DNA from 2 places in the Vibrio sp. 378 genome. Region 2 is predicted to be linked to the other one. Evidence: predicted binding sites of a transcription regulator. Region 2 holds the regulator's gene; the other holds the start of a gene.
What was found. The regulator PurR, encoded in region 2, represses purine synthesis genes. The targets are predictions, from matches to a motif close to TNANGNAAACGTTTNCNTNA.
Positions count from the first base shown of each region.

Region 1: a site for PurR is predicted at 3,828-3,847, ahead of R7Q48_RS10900 (NupC/NupG family nucleoside CNT transporter). Genes of this name have one in related genera too.

Region 1 is NZ_JAWOUO010000005.1:62,935-72,780, forward strand. It holds gene R7Q48_RS10885 (class I SAM-dependent methyltransferase) at 1-1,115, opposite strand, end outside; tRNA gene R7Q48_RS10890 (tRNA-Arg) at 1,279-1,355, opposite strand; gene folD (bifunctional methylenetetrahydrofolate dehydrogenase/methenyltetrahydrofolate cyclohydrolase FolD) at 1,559-2,419, shown strand; gene R7Q48_RS10900 (NupC/NupG family nucleoside CNT transporter) at 2,488-3,687, opposite strand; gene R7Q48_RS10905 (LysR family transcriptional regulator) at 3,945-4,889, opposite strand; gene R7Q48_RS10910 (lytic transglycosylase domain-containing protein) at 4,978-5,949, opposite strand; gene R7Q48_RS10915 (YcgL domain-containing protein) at 5,998-6,279, opposite strand; gene minC (septum site-determining protein MinC) at 6,477-7,139, shown strand; gene minD (septum site-determining protein MinD) at 7,157-7,969, shown strand; gene minE (cell division topological specificity factor MinE) at 7,972-8,235, shown strand; gene rnd (ribonuclease D) at 8,313-9,431, opposite strand; gene fadD (long-chain-fatty-acid--CoA ligase FadD) at 9,510-9,846, opposite strand, start outside.
Region 2 is NZ_JAWOUO010000004.1:92,399-102,244, forward strand. It holds gene glgA (glycogen synthase GlgA) at 1-967, shown strand, start outside; gene R7Q48_RS09195 (alpha/beta fold hydrolase) at 1,077-1,880, shown strand; gene R7Q48_RS09200 (DUF2007 domain-containing protein) at 1,912-2,232, opposite strand; gene R7Q48_RS09205 (TVP38/TMEM64 family protein) at 2,253-2,939, opposite strand; gene R7Q48_RS09210 (TfoX/Sxy family DNA transformation protein) at 3,054-3,644, opposite strand; cyclic di-GMP riboswitch class I at 3,761-3,850, opposite strand; gene purR (HTH-type transcriptional repressor PurR) at 4,138-5,142, opposite strand; gene torD (molecular chaperone TorD) at 5,610-6,257, opposite strand; gene torR (two-component system response regulator TorR) at 6,524-7,234, shown strand; gene elyC (envelope biogenesis factor ElyC) at 7,306-8,091, opposite strand; gene cmoM (tRNA uridine 5-oxyacetic acid(34) methyltransferase CmoM) at 8,206-8,997, shown strand; gene mukF (chromosome partition protein MukF) at 9,000-9,846, shown strand, end outside.

The DNA of each region.
Region 1 (9,846 bases), on a different contig from region 2:
TCCAACACAAACAGCCCATAACCTTCGAGGAACTCGCTATCCACAACAATTGAACGTTTTGGCTTCTTAGCTGAACGAATCATTTCAAAGTAAGGGTTTGATTTATCACCTTGATAGGTAAAAGTGACGGGACCATCTTTTATGGTTTTTAAGCTGTCTTTTATCGCTTTATCAAGCGCCACTGCATCTTCACCAAAAAATGTCGTGCCTATAGCAAGATCATCAGGACTTAAATGGGAAAGTCTGCCCCAGCCATCGGGCTTTATAAAACCTAGCCCTTTAGACGAGTTCGAGCTTTGCTGGATGTTCTCTTTATCGATTAAACGCTTAAATTGACGAATCCAATATAAGCCAACTAATCCTAATGGGATTGCAACTTTACCTTCGCTGCGATCAACCACTGCACCAGAATGAGCGTCTGCAATACGTAGTAAAGTACGTAGTAGTGCGAGCTTATAGGTAGCCGATTTGGAATCATTGACGATAATGTGGCGAACCTTATTCAGATCACCGGAACCATCATCAGGCAAAGACATCACTACAGTTTGCCAAGATACACCCGTTCGCTTTAACTGATCGTCATCGAGAGATACGTTTCTCACCATTAAAGCGCTATTCTTTGCAAACTTTTCGAGCTCTTCAACCGATACGGGATAAGCTTTACGACCGTCAGAAAAGTCACCGTGACGAAGGCTAATCACCAATCGACCATTAGGCGCTAACAAATTTGCAAGTTTGCGAAATGCACGTTCACGGTGCGTAGGCGCAAGATGCATCCATACCGCACTGACAAGAATTAAATCGAAGCGAAAGCCAAGATTAATGGTTTTCTCAAGCTTAGGTAATGCATCTTCAAGCCAAGTAACGGAATCGCCACAGTAAGACTTACCAAGCCTTAGAAGTGCTTGAGCAGGCTCAATCGCAACAACTTCACACCCATGCTCAGCCATCCATTTCGCGTCTCGACCAGAGCCCGCGCCAACATCTAACACACGATCTCCAGCCTGGGGCCAGAAGACTCTCCAACTCGCGTGGACATCCTCAAACTGGATCGATGTGTATTGCTTCGCGAAAGAGTCGGCGTGTCGGTCATAAAAGTTAGAAGTGGCAGGCATAAAGGTTAACGAAAGGTAATTAATATGCGTCCATATTAATTGCTAGAAATTGCAATGGCTAGAATGCCATTCAAAAGTTGTAGATAGAGTGGCAATTACAGCCAAAAACCTAAAAACGACAAAGCCCCGACGACTCAAAGAGTTACCGGGGCTTTTGAATAAATGGCACGCCCTATTGGATTCGAACCAATGACCACATCCTTAGAAGGGACGTGCTCTATCCAGCTGAGCTAAGGGCGCGCTACAGGGACAGGATTATACGAGTTCAAACGGGTAAATCAACGGGTTTTCATAACATTCTGATCTGAATGCCTAAAAAAAGTCCATTAAAACGCTTAATGTTCAAAAACACCACAAAGCAAACGTTTGCGTATGGATGTTGATAAGAAATTCTGCGACAATGCGCCGCAGATAATCTGCCTTCTTAATTTATAAGGAAAGTCATGACTGCTCAAAATATAGACGGAACTCTCATTTCCCAAACTGTTCGATCTGAAGTGGCTGCACGTGTTAAAGCACGTGTTGAAGCTGGGCTACGTGCTCCTGGTTTAGCAGTGGTTCTAGTTGGTGAAGATCCTGCTTCTCAGGTTTATGTCGGTAGCAAACGCCGCGCATGTGAAGAAGTTGGGTTTGTTTCTAAGTCTTTTGACCTTCCTGCGTCTAGCTCAGAAGAAGAGTTACTAGCTCTGATTGATGAATTAAACAACGATGATGAAATTGACGGCATTCTAGTGCAATTACCCCTTCCTGCGGGCATAGACACAACACATGTTTTAGAGCGCATTCACCCAGAGAAGGACGTGGATGGCTTCCATCCTTACAACGTTGGTCGTCTTGCGCAGCGTATTCCAAAGCTTCGCTCTTGCACGCCAAAGGGCATAATTACCCTACTCGACCGTTACAACATTGAGCTACGTGGTAAACATGCGGTTGTGGTTGGTGCATCAAACATTGTTGGTCGTCCAATGACACTTGAGCTGCTGCTTGCGGGCTGCACAACAACAACATGTCACCGTTTTACCAAAGACCTAGAGAGTCATGTGCGTCAAGCTGACGTTGTCGTGGTTGCGGTTGGTAAGCCTAACTTCATCCCTGGTGAGTGGATTAAAAAAGGCGCAGTGGTGGTCGATGTCGGTATTAACCGTCTTGATTCAGGCAAACTAGTTGGCGACGTGGAATACGACAAAGCACGTGAAAGTGCGAGCTTTATTACTCCTGTTCCTGGTGGCGTTGGCCCAATGACCGTCGCAAGTTTAATTGAGAACACGATGCTCGCTTGCGAACAGTTCCACACAGACAAATAACGTAAAACTTCAGATACGAAAAAGGCTCCGCAAGGAGCCTTTTTGCTAATTGTTGATATCTATTTCAATTACAGACTTAAAATCACGCCCGCAATCGAAGCGCTCATTAAGTTCGCCATGACACCAGCGATAATCGCACGGAAACCATGCTTAGAAACAAATGCACGCTTTTCTGGTACCAATGAGCCCAACCCACCAATCAGCATCGCCATGCTTGAGATGTTTGCAAAGCCACACAAAGCAAACGTCACGATTGCTTGTGAGTGTTCACTAAGTTGAGACTTCACTTCTGCAAGCTGGATGAAAGCGACGAACTCATTCACCACAATCTTGTTACCAATCAGCGAGCCTGCTGTGGTTGCTTCTTGCCATGGTATACCCAACAACCAAGCGACTGGCGCAAACACAAAACCTAGGATGAGCTCAAAACTTAAGGGGGTCCCAATAAGATCACCTATCCAGCCTAACATGCCGTTTAGCATTGCAATGACACTAATAAACGCCAGTAACGTACCACCGACCGATACAGCAATGCGTACACCCGCCATGGCACCATCGGCTAATGCTTCTACTACGTTGGTTGCACGTGGAATTTCAACTTGGCTAATGTCGATATCTGCTGCTTTATCCGTATCTTCTGGCATTAAAATTTTTGCCATCAACAAGCCGGCAGGTGCTGACATAAATGCAGCAGCAATAAGATAGTTGAGATCGACACCCAGTGATGCGTAACCAACCAACGTTCCGCCAGCAACTGACGCTAAACCACCTGTCATAACTGCAAAGAACTGCGAGTCAGTCATGTGTTTTAGGTAAGGCTTTACCATTAATGGTGCTTCAATGGTGCCAACAAAGATATTCGCCGTAGCAGACAAAGACTCAGCACGACCGATACCCAGCAGCTTTTGAATACCACCACCGATAAAGTTAATGATTTTTGGCATCACACCAATGTGATAAAGACCTGAGATAAGAGAGGAGAAGAAAACGATGATACCCAGAACATTGATCGCAAAGGTGAAGCCCCCTGTAGCCAAATTACCGAATAAAAACGCAATGCCCTCTTGACCATAGTTGATCAAATTCGACACAACACTGCTCACTGAATTCAGCGCATCTCGTCCTGCTGGTACATATAAAACCAACAACGCAAACAGTACCTGCAAAGCAAACGCAAACGACACCGTTCTCAGCTTTATATTTTTTCTATTTGTAGAAAGTAGCCATGCTAGGAATAGTATGGCTACGATACCAATAATTGAGTTCATAAAATGAATCCGACAGAAGGGGGATATGGAAGGCACCGGATTGTATAGCGGACTCAAAATGCTGCAAGTTGAGGATGTTAACAGTGTGAAAAGTTTAAGCGACCAATAACTGACCAACAAAATAACCAATTGAATTTATTGAAGATAAACGTTTGCTTATTTTAATTATTTCCATATGGAAAATATGTTTCTGATTCAGGAAAAATTTTTGTGAAGTGAATCACCTTATGTGTCGTTCTACAACGTCATTGATCCTGTTATTTAGGAATAGAGATGTAAGGCGCCAAACGTTGGTCCCAATGACAAGGGTTGCCGATCTTCTGTTTGATAAAGTTAATCACTGCGGATATTTTTTTTGGCATATGTTGGCGGCTTGGGTATACCGCATAAAACGGCATCGACTGGCTGGCTTTCCAGTCAGGTAACAGCTGTATTAACTTACCCGTTCTGAACTCATCACCCAGCAAGTAAGTGGCAAGGTAGGCAATACCCCAACCTGCAATAGCCGCATCCCGGACGGCTTCTGCCAGATCTACTGAATAGTTACCCGAGACTTTTACGTTCAATTCTTGCTGATCTTTGGTAAACGCCCACCCCGTATAGTCACGCTCCCAGCTTCTGTATATGAGGCAGTTGTGAGCAGATAGGTCATCCGGTTCTGTTGGCGTGTCATGTTTCAATAAGTAATCTGGCGATGCCGCAACAACAAACTGGCAATCCGTCAAACGCTGCGCAATGTAACCTTCAGGCAAATGCTCGTTGTTGGTTACCCATAAATCGAGCCCTTCGGCTAACATATCGACCTTATAGTCAAACAGATGTACTTCCACTTGAAGTTGAGGATACAGTTCGCGTAACTCTTGAATCGCTGGAATAATGTGTAAGGTACCAAATGATTGCGACAACCCAAGACGTACCAAACCTGCCACTTCATCCCGCTGGGTTTCCATCTCTAATGTGGCGCTGCTCACCGCTTGTACCACTTGCTCACAGTGATGAAAAAAGGTTTTCCCTGCCTCAGTCGGCGTAAAGCTTCGCGTAGTGCGTTGAACAAGCTTGATACCAAGAGACGCTTCTAACTGACTCAACTGTTTACTCACATGAGACACCGACACGCCTAAGCTCTTTGCAGCAGCTGTGAAGCTTTTGTGTTTAAGAAGAGCGGAGAAAATCACCATTTGTGCGGCACGTTCAGATAACACGCTTTACCTCGATTTGGTTATAGAAAAAACAAAGGGCTCCGAAGAGCCCTTGTATTGAAGACTGAATGCCAAATTGTTTGATGGCAGATCAGTATTTAATGCGGTCAGCCAAGTGACTCACAGCAAGTGCGAAGTAGTAAGAGCGGTTCCACTTCATCAATACGTTGTAGTTATTGTAAACCAGATACGTACGACCATTCTCGTCGTCCGGCATGATCAACCATGCTTTGATGTCTTCATCCAGTTTTGGCAACGGGCTACCGTCATATTTTGTGATACCTAATTGGCTCCACTCTTGAAGGTATTTGCCTTTTTCAGCCGTGCGCCCTTCTAGGCTGCGATCAATATTTTTAGGAACCTTAACTTGGCGACCCCAGGTATATTTATCATCCCAACCAGACTTGCTCAAATAGTTAGCGGTTGATGCAAACACGTCCGCTTCAGATTGCCATATGTCTTTTTTACCATCCCCGTTGCCGTCAGCAGCAAAACGAAGGAAAGAGCTTGGCATAAACTGGCATTGACCCATAGCACCAGCCCATGAGCCTTTAAAGTTCTCTAGCTCAATATGGCCTTGATCGAGGATCTGCAGTGCCGACATAGTCTCTTTACGGAAAAACTCTTCACGACGGCCTTCAAATGCCATTGTGGATAGTGCATCAATCACTTTAAAGTTGCCGGTAAACTTACCAAAGTTACTTTCAACTCCCCAAAGTGCCACAATAAAGCGCGGGTGGACACCGTACTCTTCGCCTATACGCTTTAGCTCGGTGTAATGCTCTTTGTAGAGTTGTCTGGCTTGCTTCACCTTCCATTCAGGCACCGCGCGAGGAATGTACTCATCCAATGTCAGTTTCTTTTCTGGTTGGTTTCGGTCCGCTTTTACTGCTCGGGGCTTGTACTCAACATTAGCAAAAGCAGCACTAATGACCTGCTCTGAGATACCTTTATCACGAGCTTCAGCACGCAGCTTATTCAAGTATTCATCAAAACCCTCGCTACTAGCAAAAGCCGAGGTACACATACCAACGCTAAGCATGGTAGCCAGTATTTTTTTCATATTGCCCTCCTTGAGCAAGGCAGAAATCCCAGATGAAAAACGATGACGTTATTCGCCTTTCTGCTGGGCTTTTTGTTCTTTGTACTTTTCTAATAGGTTCTCCGGCGGCGGTGGAACCTGAAGAAAGAAGCCATCATTTTGTAATGAAGCCTTCACTTTTTCGATATCAACTTGTGCCAATTTACGGCCATCAAGTTTAATCGTCATGACAGCGATAGGCTTACCGAACATCTGCATTAAGGTGTCAGGAACCTGTGAAAAATCATCCTTTTTCGGAATATAGAGATAAGTACCTTCTTTTTTCGAGCTTTTATAAATAGAACAAAGCATGACACGCCTTTTATGCTGATTTAGCCGCGTTGAGTGCGGATTAGGTTGTAAACGTCAAATTCTCGCAAACTTAATAGCAAATTTGAGATTAATTCACCTATTTGCCCCCGAGAGAACTTGCTGCGTCAAAGGATGAAATATAACATGACATACCTAGTTTAAGGCAACGCTCTTTCAATAAAGGCAAGAAGTCCACGATGACCCATTCACCAGACCTTAAAGGTAGCAGTTTTACATTGTCAGTTTTACACCTTTCTGACAATGAGATCGCAAAGACTGTCGAATTTTTGCAAGAAAAAGTTTCTCAAGCACCTTCTTTTTTTGCATCCGCGCCTTTGGTAATCAATATAGCAAAAGTACAAGGCGACATTGATTTCCCTAAGCTTAAACAAGGCATCTCAGATGCTGGTTTTATTCCGGTCGGTGTAACGGGCTGTAAAGACAAGCGTGTACAAAACCTTGCTTCCGAAGCTGGCTTCGCCATTATGTCGGCGAGCAAATCACCAAGCCAAGCACCTGCCAAAATGGCACCAACGAAAGTAGTTCGTACGCCTGTCCGCTCAGGACAACAGATCTACGCAAAAGATGGTGATTTGGTGGTGCTAGCGCACGTCAGTGCAGGTGCTGAAGTCATTGCTGACGGCTCTATTCATATCCATGGCACACTTCGAGGTCGTGCGATTGCAGGAGCAAGTGGTCAGCAGGAAGCGCGTATTATTTGCCACGATTTACAAGCAGAACTGGTATCCATTGCGGGTGACTACTGGTTAAGCGATCAAATTGAAAGCGAGTACTGGCAAAAGAAAGTAATGATCAGTAAAGCCGATGAATCATTACATTTAGAAGTTCTCGCGATTTAATCTAAAAAGGAAAAAAAATGGCACGCATTATTGTAGTAACGTCTGGTAAAGGTGGCGTTGGTAAAACCACTTCAAGCGCAGCCATCGCCTCTGGTCTAGCTCTTAAGGGAAAAAAGACCGCGGTGATCGATTTTGACATCGGTTTGCGTAACCTCGATCTAATCATGGGCTGTGAGCGCCGCGTCGTGTATGACTTTGTGAACGTCATTAACGGTGAAGCGACATTAAACCAAGCGCTGATCAAAGATAAGCGCACGGACAACCTATTTATTCTTCCTGCTTCTCAAACTCGTGATAAAGACGCACTGACAAAAGATGGTGTTCAGCGCGTATTCGGCGAACTTGATGAAATGGGCTTTGATTTCATTATTTGTGATTCACCAGCAGGTATCGAGCAAGGCGCGTTAATGGCCTTGTACTATGCCGATGAAGCCATTGTCACAACGAACCCAGAAGTCTCTTCTGTACGTGACTCTGACCGCATTCTCGGTATTTTAGATTCTAAGTCACTGCGTGCAGAACAAGGGCTAGAGCCAGTAAAACAGCACCTTCTACTGACTCGCTACAACCCATCTCGCGTCACTCAAGGCGAAATGCTAAGCGTTGAAGACGTAGAGGAGATCTTACATATTCCACTACTGGGCGTGATTCCAGAAAGCCAAGCCGTGCTTAACGCGTCAAACAAAGGTGTGCCAGTCACTTTTGACGATAACACCGATGCGGGTATGGCTTATTCTGACACCGTTGATCGCTTATTAGGCAATCAGGTTGAATTTCGTTTCCTTACTGAGGAGAAGAAAGGACTCTTTAAACGACTCTTTGGAGGCTAGACATGTCATTATTAGAATTTTTCCGTCCACAGAAGAAAACTTCTGCGAATCTAGCTAAAGAGCGTTTGCAAATCATTGTCGCAGAGCGCCGCAGCCAAAATGATCCTGCGCCGTCTTACTTGCCTCAATTAAAAGAAGACATCTTGAAGGTGATCAGCAAGTACGTGGCAATTGATCCAAATATGGTTGACTTAACATTTGAGCACAAAGACGACGATATCTCAGTTCTTGAGCTGAATGTGAAGCTACCAGACGAAGAAAAGTAATCAGTTTCTCTCGCAAGACGAATGCTCTAATTAGAACGAAAAAGGTTGGCATCGAGGCCAACCTTTTTCATCTTTCATTACTTTAATGCTTTGTTCATCTTGTCGCCGAGTAAATCCAAACGCCACCCTTGCATCAAATCAGGCAATACTTCTGGGTCACGATCTTTTTTCCAAACCCAACTGATCAACTGATTGATCTGCTTTTTAGAGGCAAGGAACTCCGTGGCTAAACCTGACTTCTGCGAAGCCGATTTCACCAAGTCTTTCATATTTTTGAAGACCTGCTTGTAACCCGGATAGTCCATTAAACGCTCAATTTTCGCAGGATACTCTTCAGAAGGTGTTTGCTTCGCTTGTTTAACAATCGCGGCAATCTTCGCGCCATGGCGGTTAATCGCTCGGATATCAATATCTTCTGCTTCCATCTTCTTAAAGTTCGTTAAACCAAGACGAGCGACCGTTAATAGATCACCTTCTTTGAAGATAAAGTTCAGCGCTAAATCTCGTTTGATTGCTTCACGATAACGCCACGTCGCCAATGGCTTTAAAATCGCCAGCTCAGAAGGTTTTAATTGCCAAGCGCCCTTAATATCAAGGTAGGCATTCTCTTCATTGGTTACGCGAATACGTTTCGAAACGAGTAAATCACTTTCTTGCTGTACAGCTTCCCACCAACCTGCTTGCGTCACCTTATCGAACAGCTTTTCGTATAACGGTAACAAGTAATGAACATCTGCGGCAGCATAATCTAATTGCTTTTGTGTCAGTGGACGAGCCATCCAGTCGGTACGTGATTCACTTTTGTCGAGCTCTACGCCTAAATATTCTTCCACCAGCGATGCGAAGCCTGTCGATAGGCCGTGACCGAGAAAAGCGGCCATCAGCTGCGTATCCACCATAGGGAATGGTGTACAACCAAAAGCGTTTTGGAAAACTTCTAAATCTTCACCACATGCGTGCAGCACTTTTAGCACAGAAGTATCTTTTAATAGCGCTACAAACGGCGTCATATCCGTTAATTCAGTCGGATCAATCAGCGAGAGGCGATTACCATCGAAAAGCTGAATCAGACCTAACTGCGGGTAGAAAGTGCGAATACGAACGAATTCAGTATCCAGCATCACTACGTCTGCCTCTCGGGCATGAGTGCAAACCTCTTCTAGGTCTTTGTTTTTAGTAATAATTTGATAGTTCACATACTTCTCGCTATAAAAATGCCAGCAAAACGCTGGCATTCTATCATTTTTTAAATCTCTCGACTCGACGAAATCGGCTTATGCGCTTTTCTTCGCAAGTTCAGCGTCATTCTCTTCGCGTAAAACACGACGCAAGATCTTACCGACATTGGTTTTAGGTAAGTCTTCGCGGAACTCAACCAACTTCGGAACTTTGTAGCCAGTTAAGTGTTCTCGACAATGCGCGATCACTTCGTCTTTGGTCAAGCTCGGATCGCGTTTCACGACATAAATCTTCACTAATTCACCAGACACTTCATGCGGCTGACCAATAGCAGCAACTTCAAGTACTTTGCCGTGTAGTGCTACAACGTCTTCAATTTCGTTCGGGTAAACATTAAAGCCTGATACTAAGATCATGTCTTTCTTACGGTCA
Region 2 (9,846 bases):
AAGCGTCATTTCAATTCACAATGCGGTCTTTAAAGGCGTATTTAGTTATGAAGACGTGCAGTGTTTGCCAGAGTTTCATTGTAGAAACGTTCCCGATGCTGCGGTGAGTGCAACGCATATTACGATGCTTAAAGCTGGCGTAATGAATGCAGATAAGATAAACGCGGTTAGCCCTACGTACGCAGAGGAACTAAAAACAGAGCTTGGCAGTCACGGCATGGCTTGGGAGTTTCAGCAACGTGCACAGGACTTAGTCGGCATCTTGAATGGTTGTGATTACAGCGCTTGGAATCCGGAAACGGATACCTACTTGCCGGTTAATTACTGCGCCGACCAGCAAAGTATGTCGCAAGGGAAGAAAGCTTGTAAAAAAGCATTACAACAACGACTAAATTTGCCCGAAAAAAATGTAGCTATGTTCGGTATGGTTTGTCGATTGACCCAGCAGAAAGGCGTTCATTACTTGTTGCCTGCTTTGGCCGATTTTTTGAAGCACGATGTTCAGCTAGTTGTCGTTGGGACCGGAGACCCTGTTCTTGCCGCTCAGCTACGAGAGGTTACCGCGCAGTTTTCTAGCAAATTTGCCTTTGTAGAAGCGTATGACAATGAACTTGCGCATATCGTTGAAGCTGGTTCTGATTTCTTCTTGATGCCTTCTGAGTTTGAACCATGTGGCTTAAACCAAATCTATAGTATGGCTTATGGGACATTACCGATAGTACGCGGTGTTGGTGGCTTAAAGGACAGCGTTAGCGATTATGATGTAAACCCATCTGAAGCAACGGGGTTTGTTTTTTTCGAACCGACACCGCAGGCATTGTTGTTAACGATGCTAAGGGCACTGTTGCTCTACGCTCAAAACGAGCCTGAAGTGAATAAAGTACAGTTGCACGCGATGCAACAAGACTTTTGTTGGCAAAAGGCCGCAGAATCTTATTTGCAGCTTTACCACTCAGCGTTAGTTTGACTTAAAATTGTAACGAAAGGCACCGAATGAGGTGCCTTTATTATCTTGAGTAAGGGGAGTGTGGTAGGATGGCTTTTTACTCAATAGCACGATCTTTTTGATACTCAATATGACCCAGCCGCTACTTTTTCATAAAACCTATTTGCACCCTACTAGTAATGAGTGGGTTGTATTTGTGCACGGTGCTGGTGGTAGCTCTTCTATCTGGTTCAAGCAAATTAAAGCTTACAAGCAACACTTTAACTTATTGCTGATCGATTTAAGAGGTCATGGAAAGTCAAATCAGTTACTTAAAGAGCTCATTGCTAGCCGTTATACCTTTACGGAAGTTACCCAAGATATTTTGAAAGTATTGGACCATTTAAAGATCCAATCCGCTCACTTTGTCGGTATGTCGCTTGGTACTATTATTGTTCGAAACCTTGCTGAATTGTCATCAGAGCGCGTACGTTCGATGGTGCTCGGCGGTGCTGTCACAAGGCTTAACACTCGTTCTCAGATATTGGTGAAATTAGGTAATTTTTGTAAGCATATCCTACCGTACATGTGGCTCTACAAACTGTTCGCTTATATTGTTATGCCTCAAAGAAGCCAACGAGAATCTCGCCACCTTTTTATTCGCGAAGCCAAGAAGCTTTGCCAAAAAGAATTTAAACGTTGGTTTATTCTTGCCGCTGATGTAAATCCGTTAATGAAATATTTTAAAGATCGAGAGTTACCCATTCCGACTCTTTACTTAATGGGCGACAGGGATTACATGTTTATTAAACCTGTCAAAGAAATGGTTGCAGCACATAAGCTCAGCATTCTACGAGAAATCCCGAATTGTGGTCATGTATGCAATGTAGAGCGTCCAGAAGACTTCAATCAACACTCCATCGAGTTTATTAAACAGCAAGCTGTATGTGCTTAAAACTGAGTGCATCCACTGAATAGGAGAGCCGCTATAGCTCTCCTAGTTGATATCCACATTGCCAACATGCACCAAATTGCCCTTCGTTTATTTCATGACATTTTGGGCATTGCCAATCTTGATACTCATGCCTATCGGATTGTTTTCGATATGCTTTTACTATTTCTTCAGCTTTCATCTTTTGTGCAGTGTCAAAAAGCCACACATAAGGATCGGTATCATCACCAAACGGCAGTTCTCCTTTTAAGCCGAAAATACCTTCTCCACGAACTTCACAGTAAATTTGTTCCACTTTAAGCAGCTCACATACAATGTGTGCTTCTGCTGGGTTTTTAGCGATAAATATTTTCATCAAAATACCCACTTCACCAATTACGAGTTTTGCTGACTTGGTGTCGGCCTTACTTTATTCATAACCCATTTAGTGATGATTGGAAATAGTCCCAATAGCGCAAAAGACGCTAATACTGCGGGTGAAACAATGCCCGATAGGCTTTCAATTGTTGCTAATTGAGTACCTGCATTCAGATATACGGCTGTGCCTGGCAGCATACCTATTTGGCTAGTGAGATAAAATCGACCTACAGACATCGGTGTTAAGCCCATCAGTAAGTTGATTAGAAAGAAAGGGAATACAGGGATTAGGCGCAAGGAAAATAGATAAAAAGCTCCGTCTTTTTCGACACCTTGATTAATTGCGTTGAGTTTATTTCCGAATTTGTTTTGTACCCAGTCACGCAATAAGTATCGGCTGCTCAAGAAGGCCAGTGTTGCCCCCATAGTGCTAGCGAAAGAAACCAGTAGCAAGCTTGTCCAAAAACCAAATAAGGCTGCACCAAGTAAGGTGACTACTGCCGCTCCTGGGATAGAAAAAGCGGTAATTGCAATGTAGGTAAAAAAGTAAATCGCAGCCGAGAATACAAAATTCTGATCGAGGTATGTAGTTAGTGCTTCTTGTTGGGCTTTTGCATTCTCTAAGGTTAAATACTGGCCAAAGTTAATACCTAAAAAGACGATAGCCGCTAGTAGGATGAGACCTAATATCAGTTTCTTATTCATAATTTTGATTCCAATTTGGGATATATGTAATAAGACAGTAGGAAAACCGAAAAAATTTCACAAAAAAACCGCAGATTAGACTGCGGTTTTACAAGATAGTTTTTAGGTCGACTTTTATTGGAGGCCGTTCATCAACTCATCTCGGCGAGCTTGAGGTACCACACTCCAATGAGTGCCGTTGATAGCACCTTCTAGTGCCCATAGCAACTCAATGTTGACGGTTGCAGAGTGCGTATCTCTTATCGCTTTATAGGCGTTAAGCGCACCTTCCTCTTCAAGCTTCTCTACGGATTCGATGCCGGCTTTTTTTAGCATGCGCTCGGTAGCCAGTCGTAAGTTAGGCAAATCTTTCAAACGGTTAGGCTTTGTACTTGCTTGCTGTTCTTTCTCAAGCTTTGCCTTTTTCAATGATTGATTCGCTACTTCGATTAAGCGTTCGCTTGATTCCCATAAATCGCTGGAAATAGCGTAGTACTTTGTAACGACTGGGAAGCCACGTTTTTTATAAACGTAAGGCTTTAGCCCTTGTTTCTCGAAGTCAGATGAAGTTTTTTGGTCTGCTCTGATATGAAGCTGATTGTTTACCACTAGTGCAAACATTGTTTCATCAGCGAATAGTCCGAAGCCACCAAACATTGAGCGCGACTTGATATTACCAAGTGCCTCAAATAGCTTCATAGAGTCTTTGAGTATCGGTTTATCCATGTTTTGTTATCTCGGTGTAATTAATATTACGCCACCAAAAGTCAGGTCCGAGAGAGTAGCAAACATGCGTAAAAACAATGTCATTACAGAGTAAAGTCATTGCTTACACACTTGCCATCGGTAACCCCGCTACCTTCCATATCGTAATATGGTTCAGGCCGGAGGCTTTGCGTCCCACTCTTTCGAATGGTTTGCCCTGTGCGTGACACAATGAGCATACTTCTTATATTGAATTAACATCACGGTTTAGCGTTAAAAGTGTGATTTCGGTTCAATAAAAATGATAGATTGAATGCTCTATTTTGCATATGGAAAGGTGCAAATTGGCCTTTGAAAAGGAGTTCTTAATATATATTACATTTATATAAAACAGGGAGTTAACGTTAGTCAATTGTTATTAGAGTGGTGTGAAGTATTAGAGAATGCTTAATTTTTCCAAAAAAATAAGCGCCCCTGTAGAGCGCTTATTTAACACGGTTAAATACAGTGAAATTTAGTTCATTTTTTTCACAGTATTTCGAATTACAAGCTCAGGTTGCATTTCGAAAATTCGTTTTTCGTGTTCTTTATCTTTGATACGCTCAAGTAGAATTTCGAATGCATTTTTACCAACACGACGTTTAGGTTGGTGGATAGTCGTTAGCGGTGGAGAGAAGTATTCCGCAAGCTCGATGTTGTCGTAGCCGATCACTGAAATATCTTCAGGAATTTTGATCCCGTTTTGTTGCAAGCGGCTCATTAGGCCTAGAGCCATTGTGTCGTTAAAACAGAATACCGCCGTCGGGCGCTTGTCCATTGCGGTAATTTTATCTGCAACTAATACGGCCGTATCACATTCAAAGTTACCTTCAAGGATCCAGTCTTCATTTACAGCTAGGTTCGCTTCGCTCATTGCGCGACGGAAACCTGCAATGCGCTCTTGGCAAGCAAGCTTTTCAAAATGACCGCTTAGACAAGCGATATCCGTATGACCATTGTCAATCAGATGTTTGGTTGCAATGTAGCCACCTTCTTCTGAGTTATCCATGATCTTGTCTGCTTGTGAGCTCTCTGGGCCCCAATCCATGACCACTTTAGGAATGTCCGCATGACGGTCAAGCATCTCTTTTAGTTCTTCGGTTAAGTCAGAACACATCACTAGGATGCCATCAACGCGCTTTTCAGCCAGCATACGAATGTAATCGCGTTGTTTTTCGTAAATCCCGCCTGTGTTACATAAAATCAGAGTATAGCCTTGGCGGTAACAGTAGCTCTCAACGCCATCAATCACTTCTGAGAAAAATAGGTTAGTTGATTGAGTTACTAACATGCCAATCGTACGAGTTGAGTTGCATTTTAGGCTGCGTGCAACGGCACTTGGCGCGTAATTCAGCTCGTCAACGGCTTTCATTACTTTTTCTTGCGTTGCTTCTGCAACGAAACGCGTTTTATTGATAACGTGCGAAACTGTCGTAGTGGAAACGCCGGCTAAGCGAGCAACGTCTTTTATCGTGGCCATAAATGGTGTCCTGTATCGAGCTACTGAAATATGTCGTATTGGATGTACCTGATGCTCTAATGGTTTCACACCTAGCAATCTAAAATTGGCGCTAAGTGTCTCGGCAGCGGTTGATCCAAGTGCGACAAAAGGGTGCGTAGCAGCATCGGTCGATGAATTTTATCTTTTTCTATCTGATGAGAAATTGCCATCAACCTGTTAAGAAAACACAAAAACCGCTATATTTCAGCGGTTTACATATAAATCATATTTAATCGTTTGCGCTCACATTTTAGCCCTATGTGGACTGACTAGCAATGTTTTCAGCAAGAGATTTGTGTATTTGAAGTCACATTTTGACTGCTAAATAACCAAGCGTCTTTGCGCTAAGTTAAGGCAAACGAATATTATACCCAAGTTACTTACAATCGGTCACTTTCAGGCACACAGGAAGCCCGATAGGCAGGCTCCCTAAAAATAGGCGGCAATTATTCACCAAGAAGGTAGGCGCTGTCTAGTTTACAAAATGCAACTAATAGTTTCGCGACACTTGAGTAAAATCCAAATTCATCGAATTTTTTACATTTGTCTGAAAACTGAGGTAACCAAGACATCAATTGTTGCTGGATAAAGTCGTTTTGTTTAACGAAGGCTTCTTCCATGTGTTTTTCTTGTTCAAGCTCGTTTGAGCGGATAATCATGTTCCCGAGAAAGTCGAGCTCAACGGCTAAGTGATCCGCAGGTTCCTTTAGGTTTTCGTCTACTTGAACGCCAAATTCAGCCATCAACTTTTCCATTTCCTCAGCTGGCTTGTCATTCAGTAAACCTGATTCACCAATGTACATGGATGCGTAAGGAAGAGCGCCGTATTTTTCTGTCTTCAAAAACAGTTCACAAAAGTCAGCTGCAAGCTCTAGTTGTGCATCTTCACGATCTTGTAACCGATTCAATGCATCAACTAGGCTATCAACGGCTGGTTTTAGCGACTCATTTTCACCTAAACCTGCGAGAAAACTGCGAATTTCAACACTGTGATAGGCTTCCAATTCTTTCTCTGTTAGTTCTTTTGCGAACAAGCTCGAAAACCACCAGTAAATTTCAGCGCGTTTTTCATTAAAAGCTTTCACTTCTTGCATTTTGGGCTCCTGAATGATGCTTCAAGTCATGCATCACAAAGTCAATTAGGGATATCCCCTAAGTGTAATCAATTAAAATGAATAGCAGTAACTATAATTGTTATGTTTTATGGTCAAAAATGACCGCTTATTAATAGCAATGGGCAAGCTTGTTTTGAATCAATAAAAACGCTAAATCTTGCGTTTTAATGTATCTATGACTAGAAATGTTACTAGTTATGAATAGAATACGTCTTGGATAATAAGAAGACAGAAAAGTGGTGTAAATGAGCTATCACGTATTAGTCGTAGAAGATGATGTTGTAACTCGTAGTAAGCTTGCGGGATATTTCCAAAATGAGGGCTACCAAGTCAGCGAAGCAGAGAGTGGCGCAGAAATGCGTGAAGTTTTGCAAGCGGGCGATGTAGACCTGATCATGCTGGATATTAACCTGCCTGGTGAAGACGGCCTGATGCTTACTCGTGAGTTACGTAGCCAATCGGATATTGGTATCATATTAGTAACAGGACGCACGGATAGCATTGATAAAATCGTAGGCCTAGAAATGGGTGCTGACGATTATGTGACAAAACCTTTTGAACTGAGAGAGCTGTTAGTTCGCGTTAAAAACTTGCTGTGGCGTATTTCAGCAGCGCGCAGTGGCAGCTCGAAAGCGAATGAAACCAGTGAAGAGCACATTGTGCGCTTTGGGGAGTGGACATTCGACATTCAACGTCGCGCACTTAGCCGCAACGGTGAGCCAGTAAAACTAACTAAAGCAGAGTATGAACTTTTGGTGGCATTATCGTCTTACCCTAACCAGGTGTTAAGTCGTGAGCGTATTTTGAACATGATCAGCCATCGAGTGGATGCGCCGAATGACCGCACCATTGATGTTCTTATTCGACGTATGCGCGCAAAAATGGAGTTCGATCCTAAGAACCCACAGATTTTTGTAACGGTGCACGGCGAAGGCTATATGTTTGCTGGTGACTAGTTTGAACATAACTCAATCGTAAAAAGAAAAGGAGAGCTTCGGCTCTCCTTTTTTGTGGCTTCAAGATAATACTAGTTTGCTTCAACCATTGGTGTTTGGCCGACAGTATCACGCAACCTTTGCCAAATACTGCCCAAGTACTCATGCCAATAAAGCTCTGTTTGTTCTAAGTAACGCGCTTTAGGTGAGTATTTATCCCAAGGTTGACTTATCTCGCTAATAGCTAAGAAGTTGGTCGGGGCTGGGATTGGTTTAATGCCTGCTGCGTTGAACTCATACAATGCACGGCTCATGTGACTCGCAGAAGTGACTAACACAATCTCCTTTTGTTGAACGAATGCAGCCGCTTGACGCGCCTCTTCCCACGTATCTTTCGCATCTTCTAATAAAATGATATCGGATTTCGCGACTCCCAACGCAAGGGCAACGTTCGCCATCATTCGCGCGTGGCTAATTTCAGAACCGCCAGCATAGCCGGATAAGATTAATTTCGCGCCTGGATACATTCTTAAAATACGAATGCCCTCAGTTAAGCGCATTAATGCTGCACGGCTTAACTGCGAGGTGGGTGGAATTTCGTCATCGATAACATGACCATTCCCTAAAACCATCACGTAGTCGATGGTGCCAGAAACTGGCAAAAAGGCTTTATGCTCTCGCTCTAACGGCATAAGAAGCTTGGTTGAAACAGGTTGGAAGGCAACAAGAAAAATGCCAACAAAAGAGAATAGAACAACGAAGCAGCCAGTTTTACGTTTTGTAGTAAAACTAATGAGAGCAAGACCCAACAAGCCTATCAGCAGCAATGCCGGAAGGGGCATAAGCATGGCTGACACTACTTTTTTCAGCTCAAACATACATAAATAGTCCGAAAAAACATCAATTGATAATAAAAATGAGGGTATCCCTCTTTATTCCTGCTTTCCTTGTGCCAGAATAGCGGCACAATCCGTTATGATAACTCAGCAGAAGTGACAGAAGACCGCAATTTCGACGATATCGCCCACAAATTTGCAAAAAATATTTACGGCTCCGATAAAGGGGAGATCCGCCAAATCATTGTGTGGGAAGATTTTCTACAGATTCTAAGTGAATTAGATGCTGACCAGCAACCCCTAGAAGTGTTAGACGCTGGTGGTGGTTTGGCACAAATGTCGCAAAAGCTTGCTAAGCTCGGACATCGAATCGCTTTATGTGATCTATCTTCGGAAATGCTGCAGTTGGCTAAGCAGGATATTGAAAAAAACGGTTTGCTTGAGCAGTATCGCCTGATTCATTCGCCTGTCCAATCCATCGGTGAACATATGGATGTACAGGTCGATCTGGTTATGTTCCACGCTGTGATGGAGTGGCTGGTTGATCCTAAGGCCGCACTTGAAACAGTTCTAGAGCAAGTAAAACCGGGAGGCATCGCATCAGTCATGTTCTACAACCACCACGGTTTAGTCTATAAAAATGTGGTTTGTGGCAACATTCCTCATATTTTAGACGGCATGCCTCACCGGAAAAGATTTAAACTACAGCCACAGAAAGGCCTAAAACCCGAAGAGGTCTATCAATGGATAGAAGATTCTGGTTTTAGTATTTGTGGCAAATCTGGTATTCGTTCCTTCAGTGATTACATAGGCAATATGCAATACATGGGCGATTACGAGTTTGAAGATGTGTTGGCGCTAGAAAAACAACTTTGTCGACAAGAGCCATACCTCTCATTAGGCCGCTACATACACGTGTGGGCTAAGAAGAACGATAAACAGGAATAACAATGAGTGAGATGACTCTCAATGCTGCAGAGCAACCAATCGATGAGCTGGTTGGCTGGGTTAAGCAGCACGATTTCTCGTTGAACCTGACCACAGAGCGATTGGCATTTTTGATAGCCATTGCCGTACTGAGTAATGAAAGGTTCGATGAAGAACTGGGTGAAGGTGAACTGCATGATGCATTTGCCATCGTCACTCGACTATTTGATGAGACCGGCGAAGCCTCCGCTTTTCGTGCGAACAATGCGATCAACGAGATGGTTAAGCAGCGTCTTATGAGCCGTTTTGTCAGTGAGATTACTGACGGAGCGAGCATTTACCGCTTGTCGCCATTAGCGATAGGAATAACCGACTACTACGTGCGTCATCGTGAGTTCTCAAAACTGCGTCTATCTATCCAGCTATCCATGGTAGCGGATGAAATGGCGAAAGCGATTGAGGCAGCACAAAAAGGTGGCACACCGGGTCACTGGAAGAAAAACGTATACGGTGTTTTAAAATATTCTGTAGGCGAAATTTTCGATCAAATTGACCTCAACCAACGTGTTATGGATGAGCAGCAACAGTCAGTGAAACAACAGATTGCTGACCTGCTTAACAAAGACTGGCGTGAAGCGATCAACAACTGTGAAGCACTTCTGTCAGAAACATCAAGCACGTTGCGTGAACTTCAAGATACGCTGCAAGCCGCCAGTGATGAACTGCAAACTCAGATCCTCGATATTCAAGAAATTGTTTACGGTGACCCTGAGCTGGAGTTTATCGAAGAAGCCTTGTTTGGTCTGCAAATGAAGCTGGACCGAATCACAAGCTGGGGCCAGCAAGCTATCGACCTTTGGATTGGTTACG